Regions from separate parts of the Roseobacter cerffii genome, predicted to be linked through region 2. Evidence: riboswitches for the same ligand, from Rfam matches in the RefSeq annotation. Region 2 holds a riboswitch; the other holds the start of a gene.
The links. Region 2 has a riboswitch for thiamine pyrophosphate ahead of ACVC7O_RS20100 (thiamine ABC transporter substrate-binding protein). Riboswitches for the same ligand answer to the same signal wherever they lie in the genome.
Positions count from the first base shown of each region.

Region 1: another riboswitch for thiamine pyrophosphate. It lies ahead of ACVC7O_RS04835 (TenA family protein); the one in region 2 lies ahead of ACVC7O_RS20100 (thiamine ABC transporter substrate-binding protein).

Region 1 covers NZ_CM135757.1:979,705-986,917, reverse strand. The annotation lists gene ntrB (nitrate ABC transporter permease) at 1-178, shown strand, start outside; gene ACVC7O_RS04855 (ABC transporter ATP-binding protein) at 188-1,096, shown strand; gene ACVC7O_RS04850 (nuclear transport factor 2 family protein) at 1,101-1,580, shown strand; gene cynS (cyanase) at 1,582-2,049, shown strand; gene ACVC7O_RS04840 (MFS transporter) at 2,162-3,517, opposite strand; TPP riboswitch at 3,858-3,954, shown strand; gene ACVC7O_RS04835 (TenA family protein) at 4,003-4,719, shown strand; gene ACVC7O_RS04830 (DMT family transporter) at 4,955-5,854, shown strand; gene ACVC7O_RS04825 (metallophosphoesterase family protein) at 6,105-6,863, shown strand; gene ACVC7O_RS04820 (GlxA family transcriptional regulator) at 7,046-7,213, opposite strand, start outside.
Region 2 covers NZ_CM135757.1:4,119,329-4,126,541, reverse strand. The annotation lists gene ACVC7O_RS20115 (6,7-dimethyl-8-ribityllumazine synthase) at 1-136, shown strand, start outside; gene ACVC7O_RS20110 (thiamine ABC transporter ATP-binding protein) at 133-825, opposite strand; gene ACVC7O_RS20105 (thiamine/thiamine pyrophosphate ABC transporter permease ThiP) at 812-2,368, opposite strand; gene ACVC7O_RS20100 (thiamine ABC transporter substrate-binding protein) at 2,344-3,324, opposite strand; TPP riboswitch at 3,359-3,460, opposite strand; gene aroC (chorismate synthase) at 3,552-4,652, shown strand; gene ACVC7O_RS20090 (TetR/AcrR family transcriptional regulator) at 4,649-5,242, opposite strand; gene ACVC7O_RS20085 (DM13 domain-containing protein) at 5,379-5,765, shown strand; gene ACVC7O_RS20080 (DMT family transporter) at 5,810-6,784, shown strand; gene cobO (cob(I)yrinic acid a,c-diamide adenosyltransferase) at 6,796-7,213, shown strand, end outside.

The DNA of each region.
Region 1 (7,213 bases), 1.2 Mb from region 2:
GATTGTCGCAGCCGAGATGCTCGTGGGGGGCACCGGCATCGGTTACTATGTCTGGAACGAGTGGAACAACCTCGACCTGACCTCCGTCATCTTTTCCATTCTCATGATCGGTGTCGTGGGCATGCTGCTGGACTCTCTGTTCGGCCTGCTGCAGCGCACCGTCGCCTACACGGAATAGGAGCTTTTCGTGGCCAAACCCTTTCTGAGTATCGAGCAACTCACACAGCGCTATCCTGATGGGCAAGGTGGGGAGTTCACCGTCTTCGAGAACGCCAGCTTTGGCATCGAGAAGGGAGAGTTTGTCTGCATCTTGGGTCATTCGGGCTGCGGCAAATCCACCATCATGAACATCCTCGCAGGATTGGCTGAGCCCACAAGCGGCGTGGTCAAGATGGATGGGCAGCATGTCTCCGGCCCCAGCCTCGACCGGGGTGTGGTGTTTCAGAACTACTCGCTGCTGCCTTGGCTGACGGCGCTCAAGAATGTGACCTTTGGCGTTTCGGCCCGCTTTCCGGACTGGAGCAAGGAGAAGGTGATCGAGCATTCGACGGCCTTTCTCGCCAAGGTCGGGTTGACGGGTGACACCATCCACCGCAAGCCTAGCCAGCTCTCGGGCGGGATGCGCCAGCGGGTGTCTATCGCGCGGGCGTTCGCCAACGAGCCCAAGCTCTTGCTGCTGGATGAACCGTTCGGCGCGCTCGACGCGCTGACCCGGGGCACCATTCAGGACGAGCTGATTAAGGTCTGGAGCGACACGGACCAGACCGTCTTCATGATCACCCATGATATTGATGAGGCGATCCTGCTGGCCGACCGCATCCTGCTGATGACAAACGGGCCGATGGCGCAGGTGGCGGAAAGCGTGGAGATGACCATTCCGCGTCCGCGTGTCCGCAATGATATTGTCGAGCATCCGAACTACTACGCCATCCGTAACCATCTGGTCCATTTCCTTGCGCAGCGGTCTGCAGAGCTGGCAGGCCAGCCCGGCGATGGGGCCAACCAGCCCGAGACCATCCGTATTGATCTGTCCGACGCGCAGGAGAGCGAAGAGCCCGAGCCTGCCAAGCCTGTTTTGCGCGCGGTGGAAGGGTGATGCCATGAGCGACACGCTTCCCCGCCCGCCACTGCCGCCATTTTCCTATGAAGAAGCGGTCGCCAAGGTGCGCATGGCCGAGAACGCCTGGAACACGCGCGACCCGGAGAAGGTGGCGCAGGCCTATACGCCGGACACCCGCTGGCGCAATCGTTCCGAGTTTCCGCGTGGGCGGGCCGAGGTGCAGGCGTTCCTCACCCGCAAATGGGCGAAGGAGACCGGCTATCGCCTGATCAAGGAGATCTGGGCGCATGCGGGCCACCGGATCGCGGTGCGCTTTTGCTACGAATGGCACGACGAGGCGGGCCAGTGGTACCGCGCCCATGGCAACGAGAACTGGGAGTTTGATGATCTGGGCTACATGGCCGTGCGCCATGCTTCGATCAACGATGTGCCGATTGCGGATGAAGACCGCCTGTTTCACTGGCCGGAGGGCACCCCCCGGCCCGACGACCACCCCGGACTGACAGAGTTAGGACTATAAAATGAAGGACACGATCCCAATGACCGAGATGACCAAAGAGGACGTCACCGCGATGATCCTGTCGGCCAAGAAACAGGCTGGGCTGACATGGGAGGAGATCGCCGAGAAGATCGACATGTCCCCGGTCTGGACCCATTCCGCCGCCATGGGGATGAACGCCTTCCCAACTGACAAAGCCGAGCTGATGGTCACCACCATGGGGCTGCCGCAAGAAGCCGCCTCGGTGCTGGCCGAAAGCCCCACCAAGATCTGGGAACAGGCGGTGCCGACCGACCCGTGCATCTATCGCTTCTACGAGATTGTGGGGGTTTATGGCCCGACACTCAAGGCGATCATTCAGGAGAAGTTCGGCGACGGCATCATGTCGGCCATCGATTTCGACATGTCGGTGACGCGGGTGGAGCATCCGAAGGGCGACCGCGTGAAGGTCGAAATGTCCGGCAAGTTCCTCGGCTACAACAGCTGGTGAGCTGACGCGTTTCGCTCGCAGGATATCGCTGGAAACACAGTCGATCAGCGTCCCAAGCTTCGGACGCTGATTACGCAGGTCTGCAACTTCGCGCATGCAGCTTCTCCAAGCGTCACATCGGACCATCTGACGACAGTGAGCCATAGCTCCTCACCAACCGCAGACCGCTGAAGAATGCGACCAAGAACGACAGAACGTAGGCGCCGAATACGAGCAGCAGCCCTGTCTGAGGGCCAAGGCTGCCAGCAACGCCCCCTCCAACGAGCGCACCCAACGGTCTGATCCCGTAAATCGCCGTTTGGATCACCGCATTGACCCGCCCAAGCATGGCGGGCGGCGTGACCAGCTGGCGAACTGAATTTTGGACGACAAGCCACATGGCTGGGCCAAAACCGAGCAAAAAGAAGCAAGCGTAAAGCCACACCTCGTAAGTGTCGCCGCCAATCAGAAGCAGACCGCCCGCTGCGACGACCGAACTGCAGGGACCGAACAAAAGGATAACGGATGGGGCAATGCGTTGAGCCAGTCGCCCTGCAAGCCAAGAGCCCATCACAGCGGCCAATCCAAATGCCGAGAGGGCAAATCCGAATGCGCCCGGTACGAACTGGTAGACCTCCCGGATAATAGGGACGAGGACCACGAGCAACGCCGCGAAGGCGAGGTTCCAGAAGATCGCGCAAAGTGCAATCGGCAGTAGGAGCCGGTGCGAGATCACGTACTGCCCGCCCTCAAGAACTCGCGAAAAGGCGGAGGCCTGCTGTTTTGGCCTTACCTCAAACGTCGGCAGCGTCAGGGACAGGCTCAAGGCAAAAAGAGAACCAATGCAAGCGCAGGCAAAGATCATCCATCCCGGCGCAGTGCCGATCAGCAGGCCGATGGCCAATGGGACAGCGAACGAGCATAGCGCTCTTGGTATCTCGATCGCCGCATTCGCTTGAGCCAGCGCGGGCGCGGCGACTGTTCGAGGCAAAATCGAAAGTGCCGTCAGACCGAAAAGGACGACGCCAAAGCCCGCAATTGTGATCCCAACGCCAAACCAGATGACCGTGCCTAGCAAGATGCTCAATGCAGCGGTGGCGAATCCCGCAAAGGAGGTCAGGGCGGATGCAATCGCGAGGGACCGAAGCTGTTGTTGATCGACAAGAATGCCGAATGGAATTGAGCCAAGCAGATGGGCCATGGACTGGCAGGCGACCAGAATGCCGATGACCTCCGGAGTTGCACCAAAGGCCAAAGCGGCAACCAGAGGGACCGACACAAGTGCGATCTGATCGGCAAAATGAGTGCCGTAGGCAGCACCGGTGAGGCGATGAAGGACAGACAAAGAAAAACTCCTGTGCTTTTCGCTCAGGTTGGGGCGTCGCTTGTCGTGCGAGCGACCCGTTACCTGCTCATTTGAAGGCGACAGCAGATAGCAACGGTTCTGACGATGATGTCTTTGCGGTTCCAAACACGTCGGAATCTGCACAAAAGGTGGCTTTCGGCCATGAAGCAAAGGGGTTCTTCGCTCGTCGAATGCCAGGTTTTCGCCGGAACCTCATTCTGTTCCGGCATCGTGGGCCACGATGCAGCCGCTGCATCCGAAGCAGCTGCCAGCATTACGGGGCAGTTGTTGACAGACCGATGAACTCGTCGTGCAACCACTCGTCCAGTTCGTCATCCACCATCTCAAATCCCACCGTCTGCGACAGCTCCATAGTCCTCTCTGAGATGGCGATGGGACGGCGAAGAAAGATGGCCCCCGGAACATCGCAAAGGTCGGACACCTGATCGTCGTTTGACAATTGCCGCGAAGGCTGTGACCTTCGGACCTGCAACAGGGGCATCCGGCATTGGCCGGGTTGAGACGCACCCTTTGAACCTGAACCGGCTCATACCGGCGGAGGAAGTTGTGCGCAGGTGCTGCTCGGGCCTGTCCATCTCCTCCACGTGCACACGCAAGGAGATGGAAAGATGAGCTTCACTGATACCCTCTGGTCTGCAACGGCGGATTTGCAAGAAACCATACGCACCATGCCGTTCAACACGGAACTGGCGATGGGCACCCTACCATCCGAGACCTTCCAAGGATACATCATTCAGGACGCGCACTACCTGGAAGGTTTTGCGCGCGCGCTGGCGATGGCTGCGTCCCGCGCCCCAGGAGCAGACGCCATTGCTCAGCTTGCCGGATCAGCCGCGGGCGCCATCGCCGTTGAACGCAGGCTGCACGGGGACTACATGGCGCGCTTTGGCGTCTCACCCGGGACATTCGCCGCGACGCCACCATCGCGCGCCTGCGACCACTATGTATCATTTCTGATCAGTTCGGCAGCGATTGGGCCTTTCCCGGTCGCGGTCACGGCACTCCTGCCCTGTTTCTGGATCTACCACCGGGTCGGCACTGCGATCCACGCAGAAGCAGTAGCGAACAACCCCTATCGCGCCTGGATCGACACCTACGCCGGTGAGGCCTTTGCAGCCTCGGTGCAGGCGATGATCGATCTCACCAATACCCTGGCTGACGATGCCGACGATGCAACCCGGAACGCCATGCAGGTCGCGTTCACCCAGTCCTCCTGGCATGAATGGATGTTTTGGCACAGCGCGTACCACCGGACAGGCTGGCCTGAGCCACCCACGCCGCTGGACGTTCCGCCACGGAAGGACCCTGCAACCGAAACAGCCTAATGCCACCGAAGTGGCCGTAGCGTGGTGAGCAGACCAACCTGTGGCTAATGCGGTCAAGCTCGAAAGATGCGACCCGGCATATTCGGACGCTCGAACGCTTCCCATCGTTTTTCTGATGCCCCTGGTGAGGCCGCATCAGAAGATGGGTTGCGCTCACCGGTTGGCTAATGGAGATAGAAAAAACACGCGAACTCGTATCCTCCATCCGCAAAACCATGCAAAGTCAGAGACACTCTTGAGTAACAGCCCCCAAAAGCTCAACTCGGCAGCACTTGCGGTGCCTTCGATGATCGGTGCAGCGGCTTTGGTCGCCATGACCTCGATCATCGGAAAATCGCTCGGTGTCGGACTGGACGACGGCTCGGGTCTGCATCCCCTGCAGATCAGTGCGGGCCGCTTCTGCTTTGCAGCACTCACGCTTCTTGCCGTCTTGTGTGTCCTACCTGCCAGTCGCCCGACCTTCAGTCATACGAACTGGACCTTGCATCTCATGAGGTCAGTCTGCGGCTGGTCCGGCGTCACGGCCATGTTCGCGGCGGTTGCAAAAATGCCTGTCGCCGATGCGACCGCAATCAGTTTCCTCAGCCCCATTGTCACTATGGCTCTGGCAGCCTTGATGCTCAACGAGCACATCGGTCTACGCAAGGTGCTTGCCTCAGTCTTTGCACTTGCGGGCGCAATGTTGATCCTGCGGCCCGGGACCGATGCGTTCCAGGCCGCGGGTCTCTTTGCCTTGCTGGCCGCCGCCCTGATGGGTCTGGAAGCCATCTTCATCAAACGCCTGACCGGCTCCGAGCCTGCCATGCGCATACTCGTCATCAACAACCTCATTGGAACCACTATCGCTCTGACGGTCGCCGCGTTCGTCTGGACGACCCCAACCGGGGCGCAGTGGATGCTTCTGATCTCGCTGGGTGTTGTTATGGTCTCGGGGCAGGCTCTGTTCATTCAGTCGATGAAACGTGGTGCCGCGAGCCTCGTGATGCCGGCGTTCTACTTCGTTCTGGTATTTGCAGCGCTCTATGACTTTGCGCTGTTTGGCGTGATACCGAGTGTCACCGCCATCATCGGCTCCGCCACGATTGTCCTCAGCGCGGTCATGCTTGGTCGGCTGAGTTCCGAGGCGCGGATTTAGGATTTGGTCGGAAGGCATCGAAGTATGGATTTCTGCGTCTCAGCCAGCCAGCGCTCGTGTCCATTGGGGTAGTCCGCTCAGACGCCCTGAATTGCCATTGGCAGGGATGACCCCACTTCATGAGTTTCTTGATGCTTCGGCAGTTTCCGCACGCAGATTGGCATTTGTGAGTGAAGCACCAGCAGCTACCCTGCGAGCATGGAAACCTGCAACTTCAGGGCAGTGAGCCCCCCACAGCCTAGGAAAAACAATGACAGCGTTTAATCAACATCGATTTGCCGTGATCGCAGACATTCACAGCAATGCGGATGCATTGACCGCTGTCCTGCGCGATATCGATGACCATGGTGTCGACAGCATCATCAATCTTGGCGATCACCTCAGCGGCCCGATGGCTGCGCGGGAGACAGCGGACCTCTTGATGGCAAGAGACATGATCCTTCTTAAGGGCAACCACGATCGTTGGCTGACCGAGCAAGCACGCGACCACATGGATACGATTGAGGCGGCCGCCTTCGATCAGCTGGAGGCCGACCACCTCGATTGGGTTCGGCAGATGCCCGCTACACACGCCGTCGATGGGGAGATCTTTGCGTGCCATGGAACGCCGAGAAGCGACACCGTCTACTGGACCGAGCGCGTCTCACCCAGCGGAGACGTTCTGTTGAGACCACGGGACGAGATCGCAAAAGAAGCAGAGGGGATTGTCGCCACGCTCTTCCTGTGTGGTCACACGCATCTCCCCCGCCGGGTCGATCTGCCTGACGGGCGCGTGGTCTTGAACCCCGGCAGCGTGGGATGCCCGGCCTACACCGACAACGATCCTGTGGAGCATATCGTGCAGACCGGAACAGCTGCTGCGTGTTACGCACTTGTCGAGAGGACGGATCATGGCTGGATGAGTACATTCCGGCATATCGCCTATGATCCGCAACGCATGATCGAGGCCGCGAAGGCAGCCGATCACGCCCACTGGGAGCCCAGATTGGCGACCGGCTGGATCAGCTGACCAGTTACGCGGCGAAAACGGGACAGGGTCGTGCGAGGCACCTTGAGGACAGACCGACAGGACATCGGCTGGATGCTCGGACGTCGAAGGCGCCCCCAAGGGCAAAATCGGATGGTGCCGTGGCGCGCCACGATCACAAACTGGTCTGGCCTGATTGCTACAAATGCGGGCTGCTTAACCCCTCACACCACGATCTGGAATCGGCGCCGATAGGCACTCGGCGATACACCCAATGACCGGACAAATGCACAGCGCATCCGCGCCTCGTCTTTGAAACCGCATCGCACCGCGATTGTCTTCATGCTCAACCTGGTCGACTCCAGCATGTCCCGCGCGGCTTCCGTTCGCAT
Region 2 (7,213 bases):
GCCACATCAGTACCAGGAGACGGAGCATCACACTGCGATCTACCGCGCGCATTTCGTACAGAAGGGCCGTGAGGCCGCCGAAGCCGCGCTTGGCATACTAAAGAGCCGACAAGCGCTGCAGTCAAACGCGGCCTAGCCGAGGTAGGCGCGTAGGGCGGGTGGTGGGTTCTCCAGCAGAGCCTCTGCCGGTTGCGGTGCTTCAGCCCGCCCGCCTTCGACAAAGATGACGTCATCTGCGATCCGCCGCACATCTGCCGGATCGTGGGTGACCATCAGCAGTGTTGCGTCCGCTTCACGCGCAAGCGCTTGTACAAGATCGAGCATATCCTGCCGCAGAGCAGGCCCAAGGGCAGCAAAGGGCTCATCAAGCAGGATCACGGGTCGGTCCTGGACCAGCACGCGCGCCAGTGCCGCGCGGCTTTGCTGTCCGCCGGAGAGAGCACCAGGTCTGCGCGTCTCCATGCCCTCAAGGCCGACGCGGGCCAGGGCCTGCGCCACCCGGGTTCTATCTTCGGCGCTCAGTTTCAGGTCAGGCCTGATGCCAAGGCCTGCGTTCTGAGCGATGGTCAGATGCGGGAAGAGGTTGTTGTCCTGGAAGAGCATCGCGATGGGGCGCTGACCGGGGGCATCTTCGGTGATGTCCCGCTCTTGCCACAGCAGACGGCCCGTGCGCAGCGGTGTGAATCCGCCAATCGCGCCCAGCAAGGTGGATTTTCCTGCCCCTGAAGGTCCGATCACCGCGGTCTTGCGCCCCTGGGCGACTTCGAAATCCGCGTGCAGCAGAAAATCACCCTGTGCGATCTCGATGCCCTCAAGCTTCAGCACGCCAGCGCCCTCCCTTGTCGCAGAGCCAGAAGAGCGACAGCGCCATCGCCAACAGCAAGAGTGCTGCGCCCGCGGCCGCCTCCGTGCGGTAGGCGCCCATCAGGCGATACATCTGCAAGGGCAGCGTCGCGCGGTCGGGGTCGGCAAAGAGCGCGATGACACCCAGATCACCTACCGAGAGCGCCCCGGTGAGACCCGCGGCAAACCCGATCTGTGCGCGCAGGCGCGGCAGAACCAGCCAGCGCCATGCGGCCCAGCCCCGCAGCCCAAGCGACCGTGAAAGCCGATCATAGCTGGCGAGGACATCACGCAAGGGCGGGACCAGGATGCGCAGCGCGAAAGGCAGCGCCATCAGCGCGTTGATCAGTGCTGTCACCGGCAAGGCCAGCGGCACCGGGTCGGCAATCGGGTTAATCAGGATGAACCAGCCGGTGCCGATCATCAGGGGCGAGGCCGAGAGACCGATGAGCCCGATGGCCTCGGCGCTGCCGCGACGGCGTGTGCCGATCCAACCGGCCATCGGTACGGCGATCAAGAGCAGCACAACAATGCTGAGCAACGCCACCCAGAGTGAATTGCCCGCAGTGATCCAGACCCCGGCGGGCATCAACGGCAGGCCTTGCAGCCCGGCGAGCAGGATGGCGAAGAGCGGGAGCAGCAGAAATCCGCTTCCCAGTGCGATCACGAAAGCATCCAGCCACGCCTGCGCCCCGCTGCGCGCATCCCAGCGGCGCAGGGCCCGGTCGAGGCCCCCGTTCAGCGGGAGGTTGGGGATGACCCAAAGCGCGATCAGCGCCGCTCCGCCCGCCAGGCCGAGCTGGATGACCGACAGCAGGGAGGCGCGCGCAAGGTCGAAATCAAAGCGGAAGGCTTGATAGATGGCCAACTCGATAGTGGTGGCCCGAGGCCCTCCGCCGAGGGTCAGAGCAACGGCGAAACTGGTCAGGCAAATCACAAAGACAAGCGCCGCCGCCCCGGGCGCCAGCTGTTTCAGAAGCGGCCACTCCAGCGTGCGGAAGACCATGCGTGGCGGCAGGTCCAGCTGTGCGGCGAGGCGGAAACGCTCTGCAGGGATGCTTTGCCAGCCTTGCAGCAGGAGCCGCGTGGCGAGCGGTAGGTTGAAGAAGACATGCGCCAGAACAACCCCATGTAGACCGTAGATCGACAGTGTCGGCAGACCGACCGCGTCAAGCCCGGTGTTGAGCCAGCCGGTCCGACCAAAAACGGTCAACAACCCGAGCACGGCCACAATGACCGGCAGGATGAAAGGCGCGCCCAGGAGCGTGATCAGAACGCCACGCCCGGGGAACCGCCGCCGCGCCAGCGCCCGCGCCAGTGGGATTGCGAAGGCCACCGACAAGAGCGCCGACAGGGCGGCCTGCACCAACGTGAACCGGATGGCCGCCCATTCGGCGGGGCCAATGCCGCGCCCCACTTCGGCCCGCAGGCCAAGGCCAACGAACGACAGCAGCACCGCCGCAACGACAAAGCCGCCTGCTGCGAGTCCTGCAGTGCCGATTATTGGCTGAGCGCGCTGCGCCATGTCTCGATGGCCTGATCCTTGCGGGCTTCTGCTTCATCCTCGGAGTAGAACAGAACCTTTTCCGGCAGCGGTAGTTGCGCCCAGCCCTCGGGCCACTGATCCTCCGGCAGCGCCGAGGGCAGGGACCAGTTGGCGGTCGGGATCATCTGCTGGAAGTCCGCGCTCAGAACATAGGCCATGAAGGCATCGGCCAGTTCAGGCTGATCGGTCCCGGCAACCTTGCCCACGGTTTCGACCATGAAATAGTGTCCTTCCGGGAAGATCGCCGCCTTCTTGGTGAAATCCTCTTCGGCAAACATATGATAGGCAGGCGAGGTGGTGTAGCTGAGCACCATGTCGACCTCACCATCGGTGAACATGCCATAGCTGGCCGACCAGTCCTTGGTCACGGTCAGGATTTTCGGGGCGAGCTTTTGCCAGACCTCGGACGACTTCTCGCCATAGACCGCCTCGACCCAGAGCACCAGCGCCAGCCCGGAAATCGAAGTGCGTGGATCCTGGATGACGAGTTTTACACCGTCGTCCATCTCCAGGAGCGCGTCAAAGCTCGCAGGCGGCGCGTCCATCGTGGTCTCATTGTAGATGAAGGCGGTGTGGCCGTAGTTGAACGGCAGGAAGATGTCATCGGTCCAGTCAATCGGTAGCGTCAGGGCGGAATTGTCCTGCCCGTGCGGTGCAAAGAGGCCGGTGGCGCGGGCCTTGGCCGTCACATCGGAGGTCAGGCCGATCACCACATCCGCCTTTGTCCGCTCCCCTTCCAGCAGCAGCCGCGGCAGCAGATCGCCCGTGGAGAATTGCAGATCGCAATCGCAGGTCGCCTCAAAGCCCGCCTCGATCTTTGGGCCTGGACCCCATTCCGAGGTGAAGTAGTCGCCCGCGTAGACAGTCAGCACCGGCGTTTCGGCGCCTGCCTGAGAGGCCAGCAGCAGCGTGGTTGCAAGAAGAGTTCTCCGCATGATCAATCCTTTCAAATGCGACGAACGGATGAAAGGATGATCAGCTCACCTTCCCTCCGCCGGTCTTAACCGGTTCAGGTTCTACGGGTCCGCGCGCTCGCGCATCTCAGCCGGATTGGCCCCCCGAGGTGCGACCAGAGGTAAAGCGGGCCTGCGGGATTGGCAAGCGATAAGCTCTTGAGGCGATCCGCGCGCACCGCTAAGCACGCGGGTCAAAGGAGCAAACGATGTCGATCAATAGTTTTGGCCATCTCTTCCGTGTGACCACCTGGGGCGAAAGCCACGGGCCTGCCCTGGGCGCGACGGTCGACGGCTGCCCGCCGGGCGTTGCGATCAATGAGGCGATGCTTCGGCAATGGATGGACAAGCGCAAGCCGGGTCAGAACAAATACACCACCCAGCGGCGGGAAGCGGATGAGGTGAAGATCCTCTCCGGTACTTTCGAAGGGGTGACGACAGGCACCCCGGTGCAGCTGATGATCGAGAACACCGACCAGCGCTCGAAGGACTACGGCGATATCAAGGACAAGTTCCGGCCGGGCCACGCGGATATCACCTATTTCCAGAAATATGGGGTGCGTGATTATCGCGGCGGTGGTCGGTCAAGCGCGCGAGAAACCGCGGCGCGTGTGGCCGCTGGCGGGCTCGCGCGCGCTGCCATCGGCGCGCTTGTGGCGGGGGTGGAGATCACCGGCTACATGGTTCAGATGGGGCCGCACAAGATCGACCGCGACCGGTTCGATTGGGACGAGATCGCCCGCAACCCCTTCTGGGTGCCGGACGCGCAAGCGGCGGAGGACTGGGCGGCCTATCTCGACAGCCTGCGCAAATCGGGCAGCTCCGTCGGTGCGGTGATCGAAGTGGTGGCGCGCGGCGTGCCTGCAGGCCTGGGCGCGCCGGTCTACGGTAAGCTCGACACGGACCTCGCAGCGGCCATGATGAGCATCAACGCGGTGAAAGGTGTGGAGATCGGCGAGGGCATGTCAGCGGCGATGCTGACCGGAGAGCTCAATGCCGATGAGATCACCATGGGGTCGGAAGGACCGGTTTACTCCTCGAACCATGCGGGCGGTATCCTCGGAGGGATCAGCACCGGGCAGGACATCGTGGTACGCTTTGCGGTCAAACCGACGTCGAGCATCCTGACCACCCGGCGCACGATTACCAAAAGTGGCGAAGAGACGGAGATCATCACCAAGGGCCGTCATGACCCTTGCGTGGGCATCCGTGCGGTCCCTGTGGGAGAGGCGATGATGGCTTGCGTACTGCTCGATCACCTTCTCTTGCATCGCGGTCAGGTCGGCCAGAACCAAGGGCACATCGGCTAGAGCGCATGCGATTCCAGCAGATGCGCGACGCCATCGACGCTGTGCTCGACCGCCCCGAGGGGCAGCTGCGACCGGGCTAGAACGCGCAGGCCGATGTATTGGGTCAACAGCACATTTGCCAAAGCGCGGATGGCGGGCGCATCTAGCTTATGATGCACCGGAGAGGCGCGGAGTGCGGTTTCCAAGCCCGTGCGAATGCCCTCGAGCCCCTGCTGCACGGCGGCGGCGATCTCGGGGTCTGACATCTCGAACCCCGCCGCCGCCGTACAGAGCAGGCACCCGCGATGATCGCCGTCTGTGGCCGCCTTGGCCGATGCCTCGAACAGGCCCAAGATACGGTCACGCCCATCCTTGATCTCCTGGTCGGACAGCCGCGCCTGCGCGGCCCCCACGGCCGCATCCTCGTAATGCTCCAGCACCAGTAGAAAGAGCGTCTTCTTGTCCTTGAATGCCTTGTAAAGGCTGCCCCGGGTCAACCCCATGCCCTCCAGAAGGTCCGGTAGTGAGGCCTCCTGATACCCCTTTTCCCAGAATACGCCCATGGCGTTTCGGATGGCGTCATCGGTGTCGAACTCTCTTGGGCGGGCCATGGCGGTCTCCTGTTTCCGATGGCTAATATAGTTCGGAACCGCTTGTTACACAATTCACGCAGACGTGTATTGTACCGTTTGGTTCCTAATTGTAGGTTTGGCCTACGTCCCCAAGACAGCAAGGAAAGCCGAACTCATGAAACACTTCTTCTCCGCCCTCCTCGTCATCGCCCTGACCACGCTCGCCAGCGTCGGCGCCCTGGCCGGCAACGACACCCGCGGCACCTTCATCGGCAAGAGTGACCACATCACCACCGGCGGCGTTACAATCGTGAAACACGCCGACGGCACCGCTACCGTCACACTCGAAGACGACTTCTCGCTCGACGGCGCACCTGACCCCCGCGTGGCGTTCGGCAAGGATGGCGCCTACGTGCCCGCTGGCGATCTGGGTGAGTTGAAAATGCTCAACGGCAAGCAGGTCTACACGGTACCAGCCTCGATCAATGTCGATGATTTCAACGAAATCTATATCTGGTGCCTGAAATTCTCCGTGCCTTTGGGTGTCGCCAAACTGGGCTGATCCATCCGCTTGATCTTTGCCGCTCGCAGGCGCAAGAGAGAGCCATGGCCCAAGACCTCACGGAACACCGACCGGGCCGCGCAATTGCTCTCAAGCTCTGCGCGGTCTTTCTGTTCATGGTCATGGCCGCGATCATCAAGGGCGTTTCGCCCCACGTCCCGCCCGGTCAGGCCGTCTTCTTCCGCTCGCTCTTTGCCATCCCGATCATCGCGCTCTGGCTTGCACAGCGCGGGCAGCTGCGCGATGGGCTGATCCCGTCGAACCTCATGGGCCACGTCTGGCGCGGGGTCTTCGGCACCTCGGCGATGGCGCTGACCTGTGCAGGCCTCGGTCTGCTGCCGCTGCCGGAGGTCACGGCCATCGGCTACGCGACACCGCTCTTTGCCGTGATCTTTGCGGCGATCTTTCTGGGCGAACGCATTCGACTCATTCGGATTTCAGCTGTGGCGCTTGGTTTGGTCGGGGTCATGATCGTGATCGCCCCCCGCCTCAGCCTCGGCGCCGATGACATCTCGCGGGCAGCTGCCCTTGGGGCCCTGATGACGCTCATTGCCTCGATCCTGCGCGCGCTGGTGCAGATCCATGTGCGCCGCCTGGTACAGACCGACCACACCGCCGCCATCGTCTTCTATTTCTCTGTCACTGCCAGCTGCCTTGCACTGCTCTCCGCGCCCCTCGGCTGGGTCATCGACCACCCGGGTTTCGTCTGGGTCTGGCCTGCACAAAGCGTGATCCTCTGGCTGATCACCGCCGGGCTGATCGGCGGGGTGGCACAGATCATGGTCACCTCCTCCTACCGCTTTGGCGGCGCGTCGATGCTGGCGCCCTTCGACTACGCCTCGATGATCTTCGCCGCGCTGATCGGCTATCTCGCCTTCAACGAACTGCCCACCGGCCCGATCATCCTAGGCGCCAGTCTGGTCATCGCCGGCGGCATCCTGATCATCTGGCGCGAGCACCAATTGGGGGTTGACCGCAGCAAATCAAAGCCCAATCAATCGCCCCCGGGCACACCGTGAGGGGACATGAGATGAGCGACGCAGACACCCACAAGGAAGAGATGAAAAAGGTGCAGGCCAAGCACCGCGCCAAGGTGGCCGAGGCCGAAGACCCCGGGCGCGGCCTCGTGCTGGTGCACACCGGCAAGGGCAAGGGCAAATCCTCCAGCGCCTTCGGCGTCGTCATCCGCGCGCTCGGCTGGAAGCAAAAGGTCGGCGTCGTGCAGTTCATCAAGGGCAAGTGGATCACCGGGGAGAAACGCTTTTTCGACCAACTTGGGGACGTCACCTGGCACACCATGGGCGAAGGCTTCACCTGGGACACGCAGGACCGCGACCGCGACATCGCTGCCGCCGATGCCGCCTTTGCGAAGGGTGTGGAGATGATGCAGAGCGGCGATTATGACCTCGTGGTGCTCGATGAGATCAACATCGCCCTGCGCTACGAAT